DNA from 4 places in the Vibrio diabolicus genome. Region 1 is predicted to be linked to each of the others. Evidence: predicted binding sites of a transcription regulator. Region 1 holds the regulator's gene; each other region holds the start of a gene.
What was found. Region 1 encodes CRP, which controls carbon source genes, mostly activating them, when cyclic AMP is high. Its sites were predicted from a motif close to TGTGANNNNNNTCACA; they were not measured.
Positions count from the first base shown of each region.

Region 1 (5,298 bases):
CACTGTATGAAGCCGAAAATAAAGCTAAACTTAACCAAGTGCTGGCTCTTCAAGCTTCTAGTAAGGCAGAGCTCGAAGAAATTGAAATGGAATGGATGTCTGCTCAGGAAGAACTGGAGCAGATGGAGCTAGAGTTTAATCAATGAGTAATCAACACGCTGAATACACACTCACCCTAGAACACCTTTGGCAGTTCAGTCTGCAATTTTATGGTGTGCGAGAAGTGAAAGAAGCGTGTTTATCATTACAGAACAATTATCACGGCAACGTGAACCTACTCCTGCTGCTCAGATGGCTCGATGAGCAGCAACTCATTTTCCAAGAAAAAGACTGGCCTCTGGTACAAAGCTGTCTGGGCCGAAGCGAAACCTTACTGCACTCTTTTCGCGACTTACGTCGCCATCTTAAGTCTCAAGTCAATGACGCTTTATATCGTGAAACCTTGCAGTTTGAGCTGCAACTAGAAAAGCAGCAACAAGCGGATTTGGTGAACTGCATTAACTCGCTCACGCTGGTCAAAAATGATGGCGCCCCACTCACGCTGAGATACTGTCGTCAACTTGGTGGTGAGCATTTGCAACAGGCCTTTGCTATTCCGGTGCCAAACATTCACCCACCAAAACGCCCATAAATCTGTAGAATACCTATAATCTTTATAAAGGATTATATTAATAAGTTCTTCAACTGACACCGAAGAACCGCATAAGAGCAGTTAGGTATGACACAATTTTTCGCAGCCGCCGGGATCAAAAACCCGCATCTTCAAACGCTTTTACCGCGTTTTATTCGCAAAAAAGCGTTGTTTACGCCGATTTGGCAAACCCTCGATACATCCGATGGAGACTTTCTCGATCTCGCATGGAGCGAGGACCCAACCCAAGAACCTGCGCAAAAAAAGCCGATTTTTGTTTTATTTCATGGACTAGAAGGCTGCTTCTATAGCCCTTACGCCAATGGCCTAATGAATGCATTTGCTCAATCCGGATGGCTGTCGGTGATGATGCATTTCCGCGGTTGTAGCGGTAAGCCAAACAAGAAAGCTCGCGCCTATCATTCTGGTGAAGTGACTGACGCCCGCCACTTCTTAGAGCACCTTGAGCAACGCTTTCCTGATAACCCCAAAGTTGCGGTTGGTATTTCTCTTGGCGGTAACATGTTGGCGAATTATTTAGCCCAATACAAAGACCACCCCATTTTGAACGCGGCGACCATTATCTCAGCGCCTTTAGACCTAGCAGCGTGTGCGAACCGTATTGAACAAGGCTTTTCGAAAGTGTATCGCCGTTACCTGCTCTCTTCGCTCAAACGCAACGCATTGCAAAAACATCACTTGTTGCATGGCGAGCTCGCTTTGTCCTACAACTCAATAAAACGTGTCACACGATTGTATGAATTCGATGATTTGATCACGGCACCACTGCACGGTTTTAAAGACGCACAAGATTATTACGATCAATGTTCTGGCTTAAGTAAATTACAACAGATCACGCTACCGACACTGATCATTCACGCCAAAGACGATCCATTCATGACCGACGATGTGATCCCGAAATTTGTTCTGCCAGATAATATTGATTACCGTCTCTTTGAGCACGGTGGGCATGTTGGTTTCCTTACAGGTTCAGCGCTCAAGCCGAAATTTTGGTTGGAAGAAGCGCTGCCAGCGTATTACGAAAGTATTGCTGCAGATTACCTTTCTGCTGTATCCAAGCAGCGAAAGCAGTAAACTAGCCGCTCATCATAAAAGTTCGAGGTATTTATGATCATTCCATGGCAAGACATTGCGCCAGAAACATTGGAAAACTTAATTCGTGAATTCGTCTTACGTGAAGGCACGGATTACGGAACCGTCGAGATTTCTTTGCAAGACAAAGTGGATCAAGTAAAAACTCAATTAGAAAAAGGCGAAGCGGTTATCGTGTTCTCTGAACTGCACGAAACCGTCGATATTCAGGTAAAAACAAAATTTTAGACCCTTCACATTTTACCGTACCCCACTCAATGACAAGGCATTGTTACGTGCTATAGTGGGTTATCGACCGTGCAGTAGCAGCCTACTGCACATTACAGGTAAGTAATTTTCGACAAGGTTTGTCATGTCAGCTAAACACCCAATTATTGCGGTTACTGGTTCATCCGGTGCCGGCACGACCACTACATCTGAAGCCTTCCGTAAGATGTTCAATATGATGAACGTTAAACCCGCATGGGTTGAAGGCGACAGCTTCCATCGCTTTACTCGCCCTGAAATGGATATAGAAATCCGTAAAGCGCGCGAGCAAGGTCGACACATTAGCTACTTTGGCCCTCAAGCTAATGACTTTCCAGGATTGGAAGAGTTTTTCCGTAAATATGGTCACGATGGCGCAGGCAGCGTACGTCGCTACCTACACACCTTTGACGAGGCCGTACCTTATAATCAAATGCCTGGAACCTTCACACCGTGGCAGGACTTACCGGAGAACAGTGACGTTCTCTTCTATGAAGGCTTGCACGGCGGTGTTGTGGATGGCGATGTTAATGTTGCGCAGCATGTGGATTTCTTGATTGGTATGGTACCAATCGTAAACTTAGAGTGGATCCAAAAGTTTGTGCGTGATACTCGTGACCGCGGTCATTCACGAGAAGCAGTAATGGATTCTATCGTGCGCTCGATGGACGATTATCTTAACTACATCACTCCGCAATTTTCTCGCACTCATATTAACTTTCAGCGCGTCCCAACGGTCGATACCTCCAACCCCCTTAATGCGAAGGGTATCCCAAGCCTGGATGAGAGCTTTGTCGTAATTCGCTTGCGTGGGATAAAGAAAGTCGACTTCCCATATCTCCTGGCTATGATTGATGGCTCATTCATGTCACGCCACAACACGATTGTCGTGCCAGGCGGTAAGATGAGCTTTGCAATGGAGCTCATAGTTCGGCCTATCCTACAACAGCTCATCGAAACAGGGAAAATTGGCTAAAAACCTGCCTGCGAAGATGTTTACTTTTCATACCGTGATCATGTGCACAGTTTTGCTTACAAAATCTCAATCATGGCACGATTAAAATCAAGAAATCGTTTTCGAAAAAGGATACTATTTCTTACCGAAACACAAGAGAGCTTGCAGCATATAAAAAGTGCTCTTATTCTAGTAGGCCTAATTCAGGCTTAGCTAAAATATGGATAGCGCAAGCGTACCCTGCAGAGGAAGTGAGATATTATGGTTCTAGGTAAACCTCAAACCGACCCAACATTAGAGTGGTTTCTTTCACACTGTCATATTCATAAGTACCCTTCAAAGAGCACGCTAATTCACGCGGGCGAAAAGGCAGAAACTTTGTACTATATCGTTAAAGGTTCTGTTGCGGTTCTTATCAAAGACGAAGAAGGTAAGGAGATGATCCTTTCTTACCTAAACCAAGGAGACTTTATTGGTGAACTTGGTCTATTCGAGGAAGACCAAGAGCGCACAGCTTGGGTTCGTGCTAAATCTCCTTGTGAAGTTGCTGAAATTTCTTTCAAGAAATTCCGTCAGCTTATCCAAGTAAACCCAGACATCCTAATGCGCCTTTCTGCGCAGATGGCTCGTCGTCTTCAAGTAACTAGCCAAAAAGTGGGTGACCTGGCGTTCCTAGACGTAACTGGTCGTATCGCTCAGACGCTTCTGAACCTTGCAAAACAACCAGACGCAATGACTCACCCAGACGGCATGCAAATCAAGATCACTCGTCAAGAAATCGGTCAAATCGTTGGCTGTTCTCGTGAGACAGTAGGTCGTATCTTGAAAATGTTAGAAGAGCAGAACTTAATCTCTGCGCACGGTAAAACTATCGTGGTTTACGGTACTCGTTAATCTCAAACCAGAGTGACGCGAACAAAATTATAAAAGCCACCAATGGCGACATTGGTGGCTTTTTATTTGTCTTGTAACCACATTAAGCTCAGAGCAACAAAAGACTAATGAGCAAGTTGGTTAGCCGAAAGGTTAACCCTAAAAGTTAGCCATTCGTACTTTCAAAGATTTTGTCCGCTGAAGCCGCCACAAAACCTGGGTACAGCTCACCGTTTTCCATCGGGTAGCGCTTAGCAAACTCGTAAAAGCCACCAGGGATAATTTCAGTGCCTTCGCTAAAGCGAACCGCCACTTTATCCGCCATGGTCGATGATTGTTCTAGCAGCACCTCAGGAGTGCCCTTCACTTCCCCGCCGTTTTCATTAATGGTAAATCCGGCCGTACGTAAGTGATCGTTTACTTGCTTCACTTCTTCGTATTCATTGAGCTGGTTAACGCTCACCGTGAAGTGGTTTGCGCCGTAACCATGCGCAGCCAACCAAGATGCATACTCACTTTCTTTAGCCAACGTTTGGTAGTCAGCAAAGCTTAAATCCCACAAGCGTCCACCATGTAAGAATGCGCTATCGTTCAGCTTGCCTGCATCGACTTGTGCCACCAGCTTTTTCACAATCTCTTGCAGCTCAGGTGAACACTCCTCAACTTTTAGCTCACTAATAAAGACTTTAGGTTGCTTCGGATCAGGGTGCTCATAGTGTTTAGCAACCAGCTTTTTACTTTCGAAAACGTAGTCACCACATGCCTGATAGCCAATGGCTACAAATGGTTTAGCTAAGGTTTCGATACCAAGAGGCGCAATATTGAAGGTACGTAAAGCTATATGATCATTAATCAGAGGCTCATCTTCTTGAAGCAGCTGATGTACTTTCGCAGCAGAGGGGCAAAGACGTTGAATGTAATCTTGCCATAGCGATTCAAATAACACATCGGGCGTCATAACGACTCCTTGTTACGAGATGTAGAGTTAAAAGGTAAGCGGAAGTTGACTGCTCGTTCACAACGAAAAGTTGTCCAGAATAATGAACGAGCAGCCATCAACCTGTGACGGTAAATGCCAGTCAGTCAACACGCTTTTCCGAGTCTTTGCTCACTTTCCGTGTTCTGCCAACGATCACTACAACCCATACCTAAATGATTCGCCGGCAAAGTGAGCCGCAATACATGGTTGCGACTCTGTTATTAAAACTTATAGCGCCACACCTGGGCTTAATGTTGCAGGCAAGATAGTCTCTTGACCTTCCATTGATGCCATCGGGTACGCACAGTAGTCTGCTGCGTAATAAGCGCTTGGACGTAGGTTACCTGACGCACCAGGACCACCAAATGGCGCATCACCACTTGCACCTGTGAGCTGGCGGTTACGGTTCACGATCCCAGCACGAATATGGTCAACGAAGTATTCCCATTCTTGGTCGTCAGTTGAAACTAAACCAGCAGAGAGACCAAAGCGCGTGTCATT
Region 1 is NZ_CP042451.1:316,409-321,706, reverse strand. It holds gene FR741_RS01570 (ABC transporter ATP-binding protein) at 1-146, shown strand, start outside; gene FR741_RS01565 (TIGR02444 family protein) at 143-631, shown strand; gene FR741_RS01560 (hydrolase) at 719-1,726, shown strand; gene FR741_RS01555 (YheU family protein) at 1,760-1,972, shown strand; gene FR741_RS01550 (phosphoribulokinase) at 2,097-2,966, shown strand; gene crp (cAMP-activated global transcriptional regulator CRP) at 3,207-3,839, shown strand; gene FR741_RS01540 (DUF1338 domain-containing protein) at 3,985-4,776, opposite strand; gene astD (succinylglutamate-semialdehyde dehydrogenase) at 5,026-5,298, opposite strand, start outside.

Region 2 (5,298 bases), on a different replicon from region 1:
CAGGAACAACATCTGCTGCGCCCATGGCGATTCCTTTGAAGAAAGTAATTAAGTAGTTCATTGCTCTAATGCTAAGTCGTTTCGATGGCACAGAGTATACAAACATTGCGACGAAAAAAGTATGAAATAGTGCTGTAGCTACTGGGTTTTATATCCAAGTAATTGCTTATTTTTGTTACAGGTTATGAGGTGATTCCAATGCAACGATCTCTTAATATTTGGTTTACATTATTGAGATGATTAACTGTACTATCAATGGCTACGTTTGTTGCATTATGCAAATGCAATTTGATAATTAAATTTGCGTTTTGCTAAATTTTATATAGACAAATTCACTTTATATGAGATCCTGTGCCCAAAAATAAGTCTTTGCATTTTGGCATGATTAATGCATAATACTGCTCGACCCTTCTTAAGCCGAGGGTCACCTAGCCAACTGACGTTGTTAGTGAATACAATTTGTTCACACTAAATATAAGCCAATCGCGATTATTGCGGTTGGCTATTTTTTTATATGAACAACGTTACTTACGTGCTTTGCAAATTGCACTTCCCTCGTTCTAGACTCATAAAAAAGGGCTGACTCATCACGCCAACCCCTTGTATTTCACTTTAGGTTTTAATCTGTTTTCTCGAGCTGATCAGTACCCCATCAACTGGAGTAAATTTTCAGCTGTCACAATGGCTTCTTTACGATTGGCGATATTGAGCTTTTGGTACAAGTTGCGAATGTGGGTTTTAATCGTGGTGCCTGCCACATCAAGCTCTTGCGCGATTTGCTCATTACTGAAACCAGAATAAATCAAACCAAGCACCTGCCACTCACGTTGAGTCAGTGGGCTTGTGCGAACCAGTTCCGGTACGTTAGGGTGGTTTACCAGCTTCTCAATGAAGTCTTCATCAAAGTGAATAGAGCGGCTGCGCTGATTGGAGGAAATATCCTTCATCAATTGTTGAGCGCGGTGACGTTCTAGATCGCCTAACTCATGGCGGAGGCTTAACTTCTCCAGTAGTCCGCCAATGGTGGCGCCATCAATGAGGAAATTACCTACCATCCCCGTCTGGTTTGTCATCACTAACGCTTCTTTTAGCAATGCTTTTGCTTGCTCTTCGTCTTTTTGGCGAGCAGCAAACACCGCTTCGACCACTAAGTTGCGATTAGTATCTGTGATCAGGTTGGTTCGACGAGCTTCACTTTGGAGGAAATCCAATGCTGTGCGCGCTTCGGTATATTGACCTAAGTTGATGTGTGCGCGTGCAATGTTACGCCATTGCAATTGTGAAAAGTGGTTGCATGCCGATTCAGGACGAACCGCAGTGTTGAGCCATTCTTGCATTGCATCGGTATTCCCGCGCGCTTGCCAAAACAGGATCAACGATAGTGAAGCGTTTGCTGTCCAATCTACGTGGTAAGTTGACTGTTTCATCAAGTGTTGGATATGCTCAATGAATTTACCAGCTTTGTCTAGCTCGCCACGGCCAACCGCAATACGCGCCAGCATCGAGTAGCTGTGTAAGTGCTTACTTGGCGAATGGTTTTCGAGAATTTGTAGACCTCGGTAGGCACATTCCTCTGCTTCATCAAGTCGGTTCCAGCACCAAAGCACTTGCGCACGAATACGCAGCAAAAACTCGTGCAGAGGAACATGTTGAAGTTGCTGATCTTCAATCAAACGGAATGCGGAATCTTGCAGCTCAAAGGCGGCTTGTACGTAACCTTGCGCAATCAAAATCTCGCTTTGTTGTAAAATCGCCCATAACGCTTGGTGGTAAACTTGGTACTGACGAGCCAGCTTCTCGGTTTGTTGCATCATTGGTAACGCGCGGTCGAGTTTACCTAGTACGTGGTTGACTTCGCCAACAACCGAAGTCGCCACAATGCGGCTACGATAAATCGTGTTATCAAGTTGGCTAAGTGCTAGCTCCGCTAATTCGAGTGCTTTCTCTGGCTGGTTGCTGTTGATAGCCACTTGAGCAAGTAGCGCGTTTGCTTGACCTTGATAATGAATATCTAACTCAATGTTACGCTTTTTATGCTCCTCTTCCGCTTCTTCAAGCAGGTGGCCTACTTGGTTATAACGATGCTGACTTTGAGCCAACCAAGCTCGGAGCATCGTAAGTTTTGGGTGGCTGAACAGAAGCTCAGCATCCAACTTATTAATTGAGCTTTCCAGTGTGCTGAGCTCGCCTTGGTTAAACATCTTCCAGCCGAATTCGTTTAGAATTTCTACCACCAAGTCTTTATCGTTCGACTTTTGTGCATGGTGAATCGCTTGGTGCGGTGCTTTTTGTTGTAACCAGGCAACAGCTGCATTGCGGTGAAGATCTTTTTCTTGCTGAGGAATACGCGCTTGGCGCTCATGAGACAAAAACTCGCCAAATAAGTTATGGAATCGGAACCAGTTTTGCTCCCCTTCGAGTGGGTAGATGAATAAGCCGTAGCGGTTTAATGATTCGATCAAACCAAGCGCATCTTCGCGTTGGGTGAGGGCAAACACCAACTCATCATTGAAGTGGTCAAGCACGGAAACTTGCATCAAGAAATGACGAGTTTCGTGATCGAGTAGGTCAAATACTTCTTCGACCAGATAATCCCACAAATGCGCGTGATTGAACTGTGATACTGACTCTACGGTTTGCGCCAATGTGCGGTTTTGATGCTGCGCTTGTAACGCGATCAACTGCATCGCCGATGGCCAACCTTCCACATAGGTTCTGAGGTTGTTTGCCATGTCTTCGTCGATGCCATCGGCAATACGCTGATTAAAGAAGCGAGTCGTTTCTTCGGTATCGAACGCCAACATCTCGTTGCCTATTTCGATCATTAAATCACGAACACGTAAGTTTGCAGTACCCAGAGGCGGCGCTGCACGACTTGTTACCACAACGGTGAGGTTGTCTGGCATGTGTTTTAAGAAGAAACGCATGGATTCATGAATTTCATCGTTGGTGATCAAGTGATAGTCATCTAGCACCACGTAGCACTCTTGATGAAAATCAGCCATTTCCGCGAACACTTCGCTGAATAAAGAACGTAGAGAAGAGATCTGGCGTTTTTCCGCCAGTTTTTGTGCGTTAGAGCAACTGAAGTTGGTGGCTTTGTTTAATGCTTGAAGCAGGTAATTTACAAAGCGAAAGCCGTCGTTATCGCTGTCATCAATGCTGTACCAGCCGACGTTTGGTTTATCGGATAGCCACTGTGCTGCCATGGTGGTTTTTCCGTAACCTGCTGGGGAGCGGAATAAAACCAATTTGTAGTAAGGCGCTTGCTGTAGTAAGTCCAACACTCGTGGGCGCACGATGGCATTGTGCAGGCGTCCTGGTCGAGTAAGCTTAGATGGAATCCACATTAGTAATTATGTCCTTATTTATGTATACCCAAGTGATTGCGACGTGATCATTTCAGTAAGGCCCCCTCGAAAGCTTCGTCTTACTGAATGATGTCATCAGCATCAAAAACTGCTTGAATGCCGGTTAATGTCGCCTCTTGTTGGGGCTTGCATCCGTCTGAAAAACCATTCCATACGGTCACTTAGATATAAAAGCTAGCGAAAACTAGAAATAACTCACACCGCCTAATTCTAGTTTGTATAAAAAGCGTACAATCCTGTGAGCCGTGTGGGATGGTACGACATCAGAAATGTCCGTTACTTTGATCCACTTCCTAATTCTCAAGGGTTGATGGATTTACCATCAACTACGCCCTTTATTTGTGATTCTTGTCACTTAAATATCTTTTGTGTCGAGTGTATTAAGATCTCGTTGCACATCGATTATGAAAAATCTTTTCATGTTAACCAAGTTAATGTGACCAATATTACAATTTTCACATCATCAGATGAGTGGGCTATAAAAAGCGTCATGAACGGGTTTTAACCTTTCTCATATTCCATTGTGATCAAAATCACTAAGAACTGAAGCAAAGTTCACTTTGTTGAGATTTGGATCACTAACCTAGCAATGGTACCCCTCTACGCCCTCAGCCCTCCTCCTTCAAAGGAGGAGAATTAGGAGGATGTTTATTCACAGAGGTAAATGCACGATGTATGGCAGATGAATTACCAAAAGACGTGAGAATTTCGTAATGAAACCTACTCAACAAAAACAATTTGACAAGAAGTCGTTCCAAGAAAGCGTAAAGAAACACCTATCTGTAACTTACGCTCACACGATTGAAAACGCAGACAGCCGAGCTTGGTACCTAGCAATGGGTCATGCACTGGCTGAGTTCACTACTTTAGATTTGCTTGCTACTGAAGAAGATCCACGCATTAAAAGTGCGAAGAGCGTTAACTACCTTTCGCTAGAGTTCCTTATCGGTCGTTTGACGGGTAACAACCTAATCAGCATGGGTCTGTACGAACAAGTAACAGAAGCAATGGCTGAACTGGGTTACAACCTAACTGACCTGCTAGAAGAAGAACGTGACCCATCATTGGGTAACGGTGGTCTTGGTCGTCTAGCGGCATGTTTCATGGATTCATGTGCGGCGCAAGAATTCCCAACCGTCGGTTACGGCTTGCACTACGAATACGGTTTGTTCAAACAGTCTTTTAAAGATGGTCGCCAGCAAGAAGCACCTGACGCATGGCGTGGTGTAGAAGGCTACCCTTGGGAAATTGCTCGTCCAGAACTCGCACAAGAGATCGGTTTCTACGGTCACGTTGAAGTGGTTAACGAGAACGGCAAAGAAGTTCGCAAATGGGTTCCTGGCATGTCTGTAAGAGCAATGCCTTGGGATCTACCAATCGTGGGTTACGAATCAGACACGGTTTACCCGCTACGTCTTTGGGAATGTCAGGCAATTGCACCATTCTCGCTAGCAAGTTTTAACAACGGTGACTACTTCGAAGCGCAGCACGCACTGATCGACGCGGGCAACATCACTAAAGTGCTTTACCCGAATGACAACCACGAGAAAGGTAAAACACTGCGTCTAATGCAACAGTACTTCCACTCAGCTGCGTCTGTACGTGACATCCTACGTCGCCACGAAGCAGCTGGCTACTCGCTAGCGGATCTACCGAAGCAAGAGACTATTCAGCTGAACGATACGCACCCAACGATTGCGATTCCTGAGCTAATGCGCATCCTGATGGACGAAAAAGGTCTTACTTGGGAAGCGGCTTGGGAGATCAGCTCTCAAACATTTGCGTACACAAACCACACGCTACTTCCAGAAGCACTAGAGACATGGCCAGAGTCGCTAATTCAGCACCTACTACCACGTCACATGGAGATCATTTACGAGATCAACCACCGCTTCCTACAAGACGTACGTGCAATGTGGCCGGGTGA
Region 2 is NZ_CP042452.1:1,707,816-1,713,113, reverse strand. It holds gene FR741_RS22970 (DUF368 domain-containing protein) at 1-61, opposite strand, end outside; gene malT (HTH-type transcriptional regulator MalT) at 642-3,350, opposite strand; gene FR741_RS22960 (glycogen/starch/alpha-glucan phosphorylase) at 4,085-5,298, shown strand, end outside.
Region 2: a site for CRP is predicted at 3,894-3,909, ahead of FR741_RS22960 (glycogen/starch/alpha-glucan phosphorylase). Genes of this name have one in related genera too.

Region 3 (5,298 bases), 590 kb from region 1:
GCGCATTACCTTTCATTACGGTATTGCCTAGAGATACTTGGCCATCACCCGCGATGACGACTTTATTATTTCGACGTACAGATACAATGGTAGTCACAGTCGACCTCTTGATTATTTCTCTTTGGATTTAATTCAGTATATGGGGGAGGGGAAATAGGGATTCAAGGGGGCAAAAAGAAAGGCCCTAGGATCTTAGCTCCTAGGGCCTGAGTTTAAAGATTTTCTTTCCAAATCGCACATGGCTCGATTTTCGCGCGTTGCAGTTTATGACGGTCACGTTCTGCATCACGTTTGAACTTATACGGACCTAGCACCACGCGATACCATGAACTGCCTTCTTTCTTACGAATCTTGCTCGACATCCCTTGGAACGCGATTGCAAGCTTACGCTCTTCTGCTTGCGCCTGGGTTTTGTAAGCACCACATTGCATGATGTAAGGAATTTTAGAAACTTCAATTTCTTTGGCCACAACTTCAACTTCACGTTTCGGTAGTGACTCGACATATTCCCACTTTTCTTCTGGTGGTGGCGGCAAATCTTTTTTCGGCTTTGGTTTGCTTACAGTGGTTGTTGGCTGCTTCACGACAGGTGGTTTGGGCTCTGGGTCGCTACTCAAAAGGTAAAGACCATAGCCAAAACCACCCACAAGCAAGATAGCGAGCAGGCCACTACGCCAAGGTTTTTTTCTTCTCGGCGGTTGTTTTTTTGTCGACTTTTTTGGGGCACCTCGCCCCCGTCTTACATAATCTCTATTTGCCACGGTTATTTCTGGTCATCAAGGATTCTTGCAAATATGTTAATCCAGAACGAGTTGAGAAAACACCCTATTGATAGAATCTTGATAGCTAAAGCGCGACAACGCCCGAGTGTAGGAGTGTGTTTCCGTTCTCGCTTATATTTATTCGGGGATATACAAAAAGCAGGAGGGGTAAATAAAAAGCGGCGCCTTAGCACCGCTTTGGGTATGAATACCTAATCTTTAGGTTAAGGGCGCTGTGGTGGCGCTGCACTTCCGCGAATGACGAGATTAGTTTCAAGCAAACGCGAGCCTGAATGCACGTCGTGGCCTTTTAACATCTCAAGCATCATTAGCATCGCTTGTCGACCAATCTCATAGCGAGGCTGAGAGATAGTGGTCAACGGCGGATCGCAGTACTGAGCGAAGTTAATGTCATCAAAGCCCACAACGGAGAGATCTTGCGGTACTCGTAAGCCAAGCTTTTTCGCTTCTTGAATTGCGCCGATGGCCATTGTGTCACAGTGACAGAAAATAGCCGTTGGTGGCTCAGGCAATTCGAGCAGTTTACGAACGGCTTTTGCTCCGCCATCAAATGAGAACTCAGTAATGACACTATATTGTGGATCTTTATTGATGCCGGCACGGCGCAGGGCTTGTTGGTAGCCTTGCTGGCGGAACTGACACAATATTGCTGTATCTGGTCCAGAGATTTGAGCAATGCGTTTATGACCTAATTGGGTTAGGTAATTCACCGCTTCAAATGCTGAGGTCAGGTTATCAATATGTACTGTCGGAAGCTCGAGTTCAGGCGCAAATTCACACGCCATTACCATCGGAGGTAAGTTCTTTTGCTCTGGCTTACTGACATCGAACGGTAGATCTGTGCCAAGCAGTAGCATTCCATCCGCCTGCTTAGTAAATACGAGGTTAACGAAAGAACTTTCGCGTTTCTTCTGTTGTCCGCTATCGCCCAGCAGGACTAGATAGCCATGTTCCATGGCAGCATCTTCAATACCGCGAATAATTTCAGAAAAATAAGGATCACAGATGTCGGGAACGATAGTAACAATGGTTTTTGATTCGTTTCTACGTAAGTTACGCGCTAATGAGTTTGGAGAATAACCCGCTTCAAGTACGGCATCTTCTACTCTTTTTCTCGTTGAAGAAGATACTTTTTCTGGGTTCATTAATGCTCGAGATACCGTAGCCGTAGACACTCCCGCAAGCTGGGCAACATCCTTCATTGTCGCCATAGTTTTTAACCTCTCGTTTATTTTTTTGCCAAGATGACGTTATTCCGGTTTGAAATCATAGTAATCACGCTGAGTTAGAGCAGCGTTTGCTCTTCGCTCAGTTCGTGTTAACAAGTGGAAAAATGGATTCTTCACTGCGACATCAATTTGTGGGAATAGTCATTGTTTTAATCTAAGCCTGTGCAAACAAGTCACTTTAGACTTTTCTAATTTGGATAGTCTATTCATTTCTAAAGTGAAAGTTACGGTCTGTTTAACAAAAATTGTAATCTTGGTGTGATTCTGGTCACATTAAATGGTAATTCATTACATAGTTAAACGTTTGCTAGCTGAGATCTTGTGGTTCTATGTCTAAATTCCAGCGTACTTTCTTAGCATTTGGCAACAACTCAATAGCAGGTTTGGCACTGGTTAATAACTTTTGCATCAATGAACGATGCTGAGTTTGCAGTAATAGTTGCCAGCGGTATTTACCAGCCCGCTTGGCCAAAGGTGAAGGAGTAGGGCCTAACACCATGCAGGAATCATCGAACAAAGGGTGTGACTCTAACGTAAAGCGAACCTGACGCAGGAAGTCTTCAACTATCTCACTTTGGTTCGCCTCTGCTTTAAACAGAGTCAAGAAACTATAAGGCGGAAGCTGAGCCAGTTTGCGTTCTTCCAGAGCAGTCATAGCAAAGTGGCGATAGTCTTTTTGAAGCAGGGCCTGCAGCAAGCTGTGCTCAGGATGGTGGGTTTGTAGGATAACCTCGCCAGGTTTACTTGCGCGGCCGGCACGACCTGCGACTTGAATAAACAACTGCGCTAGTCGCTCGGAAGCGCGGAAGTCACTACTATAGAGAGAGCCATCAACATCCAAAAGAGCAACGAGCGTTACATTTGGAAAATGGTGCCCCTTAGCCAGCATTTGGGTGCCAATCAGAATTTGATGTTCACCTTTACGAATCGATTCAAGGGCATCTTCCAAACTACCTTTGCGACGTGTGCTGTCTCTGTCGATGCGAATGGCGTTGTATTCTGGAAATAACTGAGCCAATTGTTGTTCGAGTTGTTCCGTTCCTACGCCGACGGTAACCAGTTGAGTTGAACCACACCCCTGACACTGATGAATTACCGGTTGTTGTGAGCCGCAGTGATGGCAGCGTATTTCGTTGCTGTAATGGTGGAACGTATAGTACGCATCACAGCGTTTACATTCTGCAATCCAACCGCATTCATGGCACATCAAAGCGGGCGAAAAGCCTCGACGGTTAAGAAACAACATTACTTGATTGCCTGCTTTTAAATGCTTGCGCATTTCGGCAATCAGTTGGGCAGATAAGCCACTTTCTAAATACTGACCTTTTACATCTAACACTTTATTGGTGGTTGGTACGGCAGAGCCAGCTCGTTGGGTTAGTGTTAAATGGTGATACTTGCCTGACAAGGCATTGTGCAATGTCTCCAGTGCAGGTGTGGCTGAGCCCAGAACAATCGGAACTTGTTCTTTATGAGCGCGCATTACAGCAACATCGCGTGCATGATAACGCAAGCTATCTTGCTGTTTGTAAGAGGTGTCATGTTCCTCGTCCACAATGATAATCCCGAGATCAGCAAAAGGCGCGAGTAGGGCAGAGCGTGTGCCGATAATGATTCCGGCCGCTTTGTCGCGTGCAGAAAGCCACGCATTCAGACGCTCCGTCTCGTTTAACCCAGAGTGGATGACGTCAACTGGCACATTAAAACGGCGTTTAAAGCGGTTGATGGTTTGGGGCGTTAAGCCAATCTCTGGTACTAAAACCAAGGCTTGTTTACCTTTCTCTAAGACCGGCTTGATCAGGTTGAGGTACACTTCTGTCTTACCTGAGCCCGTGACGCCTTCTAATAAATAGGAGGCAAAACCTGTTTGGCTATTTACACTCGCAATAGCCAGCGCTTGTTCGTGGTTGAGCTTTGGCTTTTCGACGTCGCATTCAACGTGCTGTCCCCACTGGGTGATTACAGGCTTCTTCTCGATACGTTCAATCCAGCCTTTCTCTTCTAAAGACTTTAGTACTGTTGAGGCTATCTCTTGGTCGACAAATTCCTGGTGAGGCAAAGCGCCGTTAACCAACATTTGCAAGACCTTCTGTTGTTTGACCGCTCGACGATCCAGCCCTTGCATCAGCTTGTCTTTACCGGATTCGGTAATTTGCCACTCTTGTAGCGTCGCAAAATCTGCAGGCTTTCCTTTACGTAGAGCTGCTGGCATCGCATTGTGTAGCGTATCTCCAAGTGGGTATTGGTAGAACTGGCTGCACCAAGTCAGCAACGAATAAAGCTTTTCAGACCATATCGGCTGAGAATCAAGAACTGCTTTGATTGGCTTGAGTTGATCTTTGGGAAAGTCCGAGTGATTAACCATGGCGGTGACGATGCCAACTAACGTTTGGCGTCCAAAAGGTACGGAAACGCGTCCACCAATGATCGGAAACAGGTGCCCCGGAATGGCGTAATCAAATTGTTTGTCGAGCGGAACGGGTAATGCCACTCTAGCAATGGTTGGACGCATAAATTCTTAGCTGTTAAAAAAGAGGGAAAGGAAATGAGAGTCTATTAAAATCGGTATGGAAATTCGAGTAAAGCAATGCGATTCAGCGTGAATCGTGCCTCTATGATTAGTCTGGCTAAAAAAGTGGCGAAAAAGTTGCCAAATGTGTTGATCCGAGCAATGTGATTCTTTACTATATCGCGCCTTGAGATATGGCTTCGGCAATTAGTTGATGCGGTATCCCATTTTATTATTAATTACGTGTGGTGTGCGGCTTAGATTCGTATAGCGACACGGCCTACTATTGAGGTTATCCCATGAAAGCTGGTATCCACCCAGAATACAAAGCAGTAAAAGCGACTTGTTCTTGCGGCAACTCTTTTGAGTTCAACTCTACTCTAGGTAAAGAGTCTATCCACCTAGACGTATGTGACAAGTGTCACCCATTCTACACTGGTAAGCAACGTATCGTTGATACAGGCGGCCGTGTTGATCGCTTCAACAAGCGTTTCGGTGCACTATCAAGCGGTAAGAAATAATAGCAGCCGCTATTACGATTACAGTTTAAAAAAGGACGCTTCGGCGTCCTTTTTGTTTAATGGCTACCAAGCGAAGAGGAATGTATGGGGTTTGGAATATTCCCGATTATTTTTCACTCAGCGCTTGCAACCTAAAGTGTGATCTGTATAATGCAGCGCACTGGTTAAGCCAGTTGTGAACCAATGAGCAGTGAGGAGCGAGCAAATCTAAGGATTTGTGAGGTAATGTATACTCAGCTTATGTTCGCGGTTAATAC
Region 3 is NZ_CP042451.1:2,981,855-2,987,152, reverse strand. It holds gene hslV (ATP-dependent protease subunit HslV) at 1-97, opposite strand, end outside; gene ftsN (cell division protein FtsN) at 213-761, opposite strand; gene cytR (DNA-binding transcriptional regulator CytR) at 986-2,014, opposite strand; gene priA (primosomal protein N') at 2,319-4,523, opposite strand; gene rpmE (50S ribosomal protein L31) at 4,820-5,041, shown strand.
Region 3: a site for CRP is predicted at 2,269-2,284, ahead of cytR (DNA-binding transcriptional regulator CytR). Genes of this name have one in related genera too.

Region 4 (5,298 bases), 420 kb from region 1:
TTTAAATCGCTCATTTCTATCTCCGATCAATATTCAAAAAATTCACTACTCAGCCTTACATCACGTCTCTAACTATAATCAACAAGTCGAGACAATGTGAGTAAATGGCTAAACAGTCTATTAATGAACGGACTTGGTTCCCTGAAGACTCGGCATATACAGCGAAAATTTCATATGCCAATTGCTATCCTTGTCACCGCACAGTACCAGTTTGGCCTATGGCACAACAATCTATGATTGCGGTGTCTTTAATATCACATCACACAGCAAAACGCCTATTAGATCTGATATTGCTGGGCAAGTCATTTGCCCATCGATTATGTAATATTCATTACGTGATTAAGTATCAACCTTAACCACTATCCTGTGATTAATACATTATAGAGTTTCACCGCAAAACTGTAGCACCAAATAGAGCGCAAACGGTTTGTATCTCAAAATTTCCTAGCCCCTATTCCATCGGCTGCGTAACTCATAGACTGAGTCCGGCACCCGGTGAGATTTTAGAGCCCGAAAAACGAAAAATGCCCCGCAGCAATCTCTTGCTACAGGGCATGATGTAAAACGGCGTCTATATATTAAGAACCGATTCTAATTATAGTGCTGCAAGGCTTAAGCAGAAGCCTGCAATTGTCGCTGCCATAAGGTTAGACAACGTACCTGCAAGAACAGCTTTAACACCCATGCGAGCAATGTCACTACGACGGTTTGGTGCAAGGCTACCTAGACCACCAAGTAGAATCGCGATAGAAGAAAGGTTCGCGAAACCACATAGTGCGAATGAGATGATAGCTGTTGTCTTCTCAGACATTACTTCACCAGTTGCCGCGATTACTTGAGCGTTTTCACCTAGGTATGGTGTGAAGTTCAAGTAAGCAACGAATTCGTTCACTACGATTTTCTGACCGATGAATGAACCAGCAGTTACTGCTTCAGCCCATGGAACACCGATTAGGAATGCTAGTGGAGAGAATGCGTAACCTAGGATTAGCTCTAGCGTTAGTTCTGGCATGCCGAACCAACCACCGATGCCACCTAGCATACCGTTGATCAGCGCGATTAGACCAACGAATGCGATTAGCATTGCACCTACGTTAAGCGCAAGTTGTAGACCAGAAGCCGCACCGCCCGCTGCTGCGTCGATTACGTTTACTGGTTTGTCGTCGCCGCCGTCCATCGCTTCTTCGATACTTTCGTGAGGCTGGTCAGTCTCTGGGTGAAGGATTTTAGCGAATAGTAGACCACCTGGTGCCGCCATGAATGATGCTGCTACTAGGTACTCTAGTGGAACACCCATTGAAGCATAGCCCGCTAGTACACCACCAGCAACAGAAGCTAGACCACCACACATTACCGCGAATAGCTCTGATTGAGTCATTTTTGGAACGAATGGACGAACAACTAGAGGTGCTTCTGTTTGACCTACGAAAATGTTTGCTGCTGCTGACATTGATTCCGCACGTGAAGTGCCCAGCGCTTTTTGTAGTGCGCCACCAAGAATCTTGATAACCCATTGCATAACGCCAATGTAGTAAAGAACTGAAATCAGTGCAGAGAAGAAGATCAGTGTAGGAAGAACACGGAATGCGAAGATGAAACCGCCGCCGCCGAATACTTCGAACATCTTGTCAGAAACAAGACCACCGAACAGGAATGATGAACCATCGTTACCGTAGTTGATAACGTTAGAAACACCTGAAGAGAAACCGTTTAGTAGATCACGGCCCCAAGGTACATACAGAACAAATGCACCTAATGCGAATTGGATAGCGAATGCGCCACCCACAGTTCTTAGATTGATAGCTTTTCGGTTATTAGAAAATGCCACTGCAATCGCAAGAAGCACTACCATACCGATTAGGCTCATAAACAGGCTCATAGTTTATGACTTCCTTATAAGTTATTTATTGGCGTGTTACAAAATGGAGCTATAAAGCGGGAGCAATTATACTCATGCAGAATCAATTAAAGTAATGCCAGCCTCACACTTTCCTATAAGATTCATGATTGATTCAGCCAGCTTTGTGAGTTAATTCACAATAAGCAGGAAAACGTTTTCTATTTCAAACCACATCTTTAGATTTTATTCACATATCGAGAAAGCAAAATTGCTATTTTTCCATAACTGAGAGGCAATCGATTGCTTTGAGCCGTTATGCAACTCTACGAGCTCATTAAAGACATGAATGAGTTTGGCTGGGTGATTCGACTCCCCTTGATATCCAAGTATAGGCATATCCGGTGCATCTGTTTCGATCACGAGATGTTTGAGTGGTAATTTTTGAATTGCGTCGCGCGTTTTCTTCGCTCTTGGGTAGGTGATGGTTCCTCCTACACCGATAAAAAAACCTAATTTGACCCACTCCATTGCTTGCTGATAACTCCCAGAGAAAGCATGTAGCACACCTCCCCGAGGGAGCTTCGCCGCTTTAACCATTTGAATAAGGCGATTGTGCGCTTTTCGGCTGTGTAAAATAACTGGGAGTTCGAAGCGTCTAGCCAGTTCAAATTGAACTTCAAGTGTCTTTTCTTGCAACTGTGGGTCAACATCAATGGCAAAATCTAGCCCACACTCTCCTATTGCCACGCACTGGGGAACATTTTGTTTTAGATAATGTTCCAATTCAGCAAAGTGCTGCTCGACGTTATCTTCAAGAAAATACGGATGAAACCCAAGGGCGTAATACAAATTGGCATGTTGATCTGCCAAGGTTTGAATACGAGCCCAGTTTTGAGGTCCCACTGAAGGAATCAGAATTCTTGTCACACCTTGCGTTTGAGCTAGCTGAAGTTGATGTGCAAAGTCACCTTGGAATACATCAAAGTCAAAGTGACAATGGGTATCAAAGAGCTTCATCTTGAGACTTTTTATCTGTACCGACAAACTGAGAATCAGAAAATAGCAGAGCTTCACTGTTCTCTTCATTTTGATGGGCAGGATCTTTTCGATACGGAACGCAGCTGCGTTTTTGATCGGGGGTTAGCCCCATCTCCTTGCACCAGTCGTCGTAACGCTTCAATCCTCGTTTAAACCAGTTCATATCTCATCCTTATAAAAAACGCCCTTGGCTAAGTTTATAGCCAAGGGCGTTTTAAAATCTAGTTTGCGTTAAAGCTTACCCAAACCGCTTTTTGATTAGTGCTCACGCGTCGCACGGAAATCAATATCAGGGAAACGCTCTTTCGCCAAGTTTAAGTTAACCATTGTTGGCGCAATATACGTTAAGTTATCACCACCATCCAATGCTAAATTTGCTTGGTTCTTACGTTGGAACTCATCCAGTTTCTTCGCATCATCACACTCAACCCAACGCGCAGTTGCAACGTTGATGCCTTCATAAATCGCTTCAACGTTATATTCAGACTTCAAACGAGCCACAACAACATCGAACTGAAGTACACCAACGGCACCAACGATCAGATCGTTGTTTTGTAGTGGACGGAATACCTGTACCGCACCTTCTTCTGATAGTTGCACCAAGCCTTTTAGTAGCTGTTTCTGCTTTAGTGGATCTTTCAAGCGAATACGACGGAACAGTTCCGGGGCGAAGTTCGGAATACCAGAGAACTTCAGTGACTCACCTTGAGTAAAGGTATCACCAATCTGGATAGTACCGTGGTTATGCAGACCAATGATATCACCCGCGTAAGCGTGTTCTGCACGTGAACGGTCACCAGCCATAAAGGTTACTGCATCAGAGATACTCACCTGCTTGCCAAGACGAACGTGGTTCATCTTCATACCCTGCGTGTAAGTACCCGATACAATACGCATGAATGCGATACGGTCACGGTGTTTCGGGTCCATGTTTGCTTGGATCTTGAATACGAAACCAGAGAACTTCTCTTCTGTCGCTTCAACTTCACGCTCAACCGCTTGACGCGTTTTCGGTGCTGGTGCCCACTCTGTTAGACCGTCTAGCATGTGGTCTACACCGAAGTTACCTAATGCGGTACCGAAGTAAACTGGCGTCAGGTCACCTGTTAAGAACATTTCCAAATCAAACTCAGGGCAAGCACCCATAACAAGCTCAAGCTCTTCTCGAACACTTTCCGCAAGGCCTGCACCGACTTTTTCATCAAGCTCTGGGTTATCTAGACCTTTGATGATTCGAACTTCTTGAATCTCATGACCGTGACCAGATTCGTATAAAATCGTTTCATCACGGTGAATGTGGTACACACCTTTAAATTCTTTACCACAGCCGATTGGCCACGTGATAGGCGCACACATCATGCCCAATTCGCTTTCTACTTCGTCCAATACTTCCATTGGATCACGAACGTCACGGTCAAGTTTGTTCATGAAGGTCACGATTGGCGTATCGCGTAGACGGGTTACTTCCATCAGCTTCCGAGTACGATCCTCGACACCTTTCGCAGCATCGATAACCATCAAACACGAGTCGACTGCCGTTAGAGTACGATATGTATCTTCCGAGAAGTCTTCGTGTCCAGGAGTATCAAGTAGGTTTACCAGGCAATCATTGTAAGGGAACTGCATCACAGACGTGGTTACCGAGATACCACGTTCCTTTTCCATTTCCATCCAGTCTGATTTTGCGTGCTGTGCATTACCACGACCTTTAACCGTACCTGCTTTTTGAATCGCGTTTCCGAATAAAAGGACTTTTTCAGTAATGGTGGTTTTACCCGCATCCGGGTGAGAAATAATAGCGAACGTTCTACGTTTAGACACTTCGCTCAGAAAAGGTGTATTTGACATGAAACTGGTCTTCTTTGATGTCTGAATGCTTGCTCGAAGAGCAAACACGCTTTTTAGATTCAATATTGCGCGGTATTCTCGCTTATTATTGCCTCAGGGGCAACTGATCGCTTTAGGGGCGACTTCCCTTATGGGATGCGTTAACGTTAGTGAAAGAAGAGATAACTCATGATGATCGCATCTTCTTTTCCCGTGCCAGTTTTCGCAGGGTAATAGTTATGGCGTCGATCAACTTCATTGAATCCAGCTTGTTCATAAATATAAATAGCAGGCTTATTACTCTCTCGCACCTCAAGCCAAGCACTCTCCGCTTTTGATTGCTCACAATGTTCTAAGAACGCATCCAACAGTTTTTGACCATAGCCTTTACCCTGAAGATGCGGCGCGATAGCAATATTCAGCAACGTAACTTCACCGACAATATTCTGCGCATAGAAGTAGCCAATCACCATCTCGCCATCGAGCATCACATGATGACATGCTCCACGGCTGGATAAATCACGTACCAAAGACTCTGCCCACGGATGCGAGTGTGCTTGCTGCTCAATTTGCCAAACTTGATCTAAGTGCTC
Region 4 is NZ_CP042451.1:733,678-738,975, reverse strand. It holds gene deoC (deoxyribose-phosphate aldolase) at 1-14, opposite strand, end outside; gene FR741_RS03545 (NupC/NupG family nucleoside CNT transporter) at 596-1,879, opposite strand; gene FR741_RS03540 (TatD family hydrolase) at 2,084-2,857, opposite strand; gene FR741_RS03535 (DUF5363 family protein) at 2,844-3,041, opposite strand; gene prfC (peptide chain release factor 3) at 3,137-4,726, opposite strand; gene rimI (ribosomal protein S18-alanine N-acetyltransferase) at 4,873-5,298, opposite strand, start outside.
Region 4: a site for CRP is predicted at 2,024-2,039, ahead of FR741_RS03545 (NupC/NupG family nucleoside CNT transporter). Genes of this name have one in related genera too.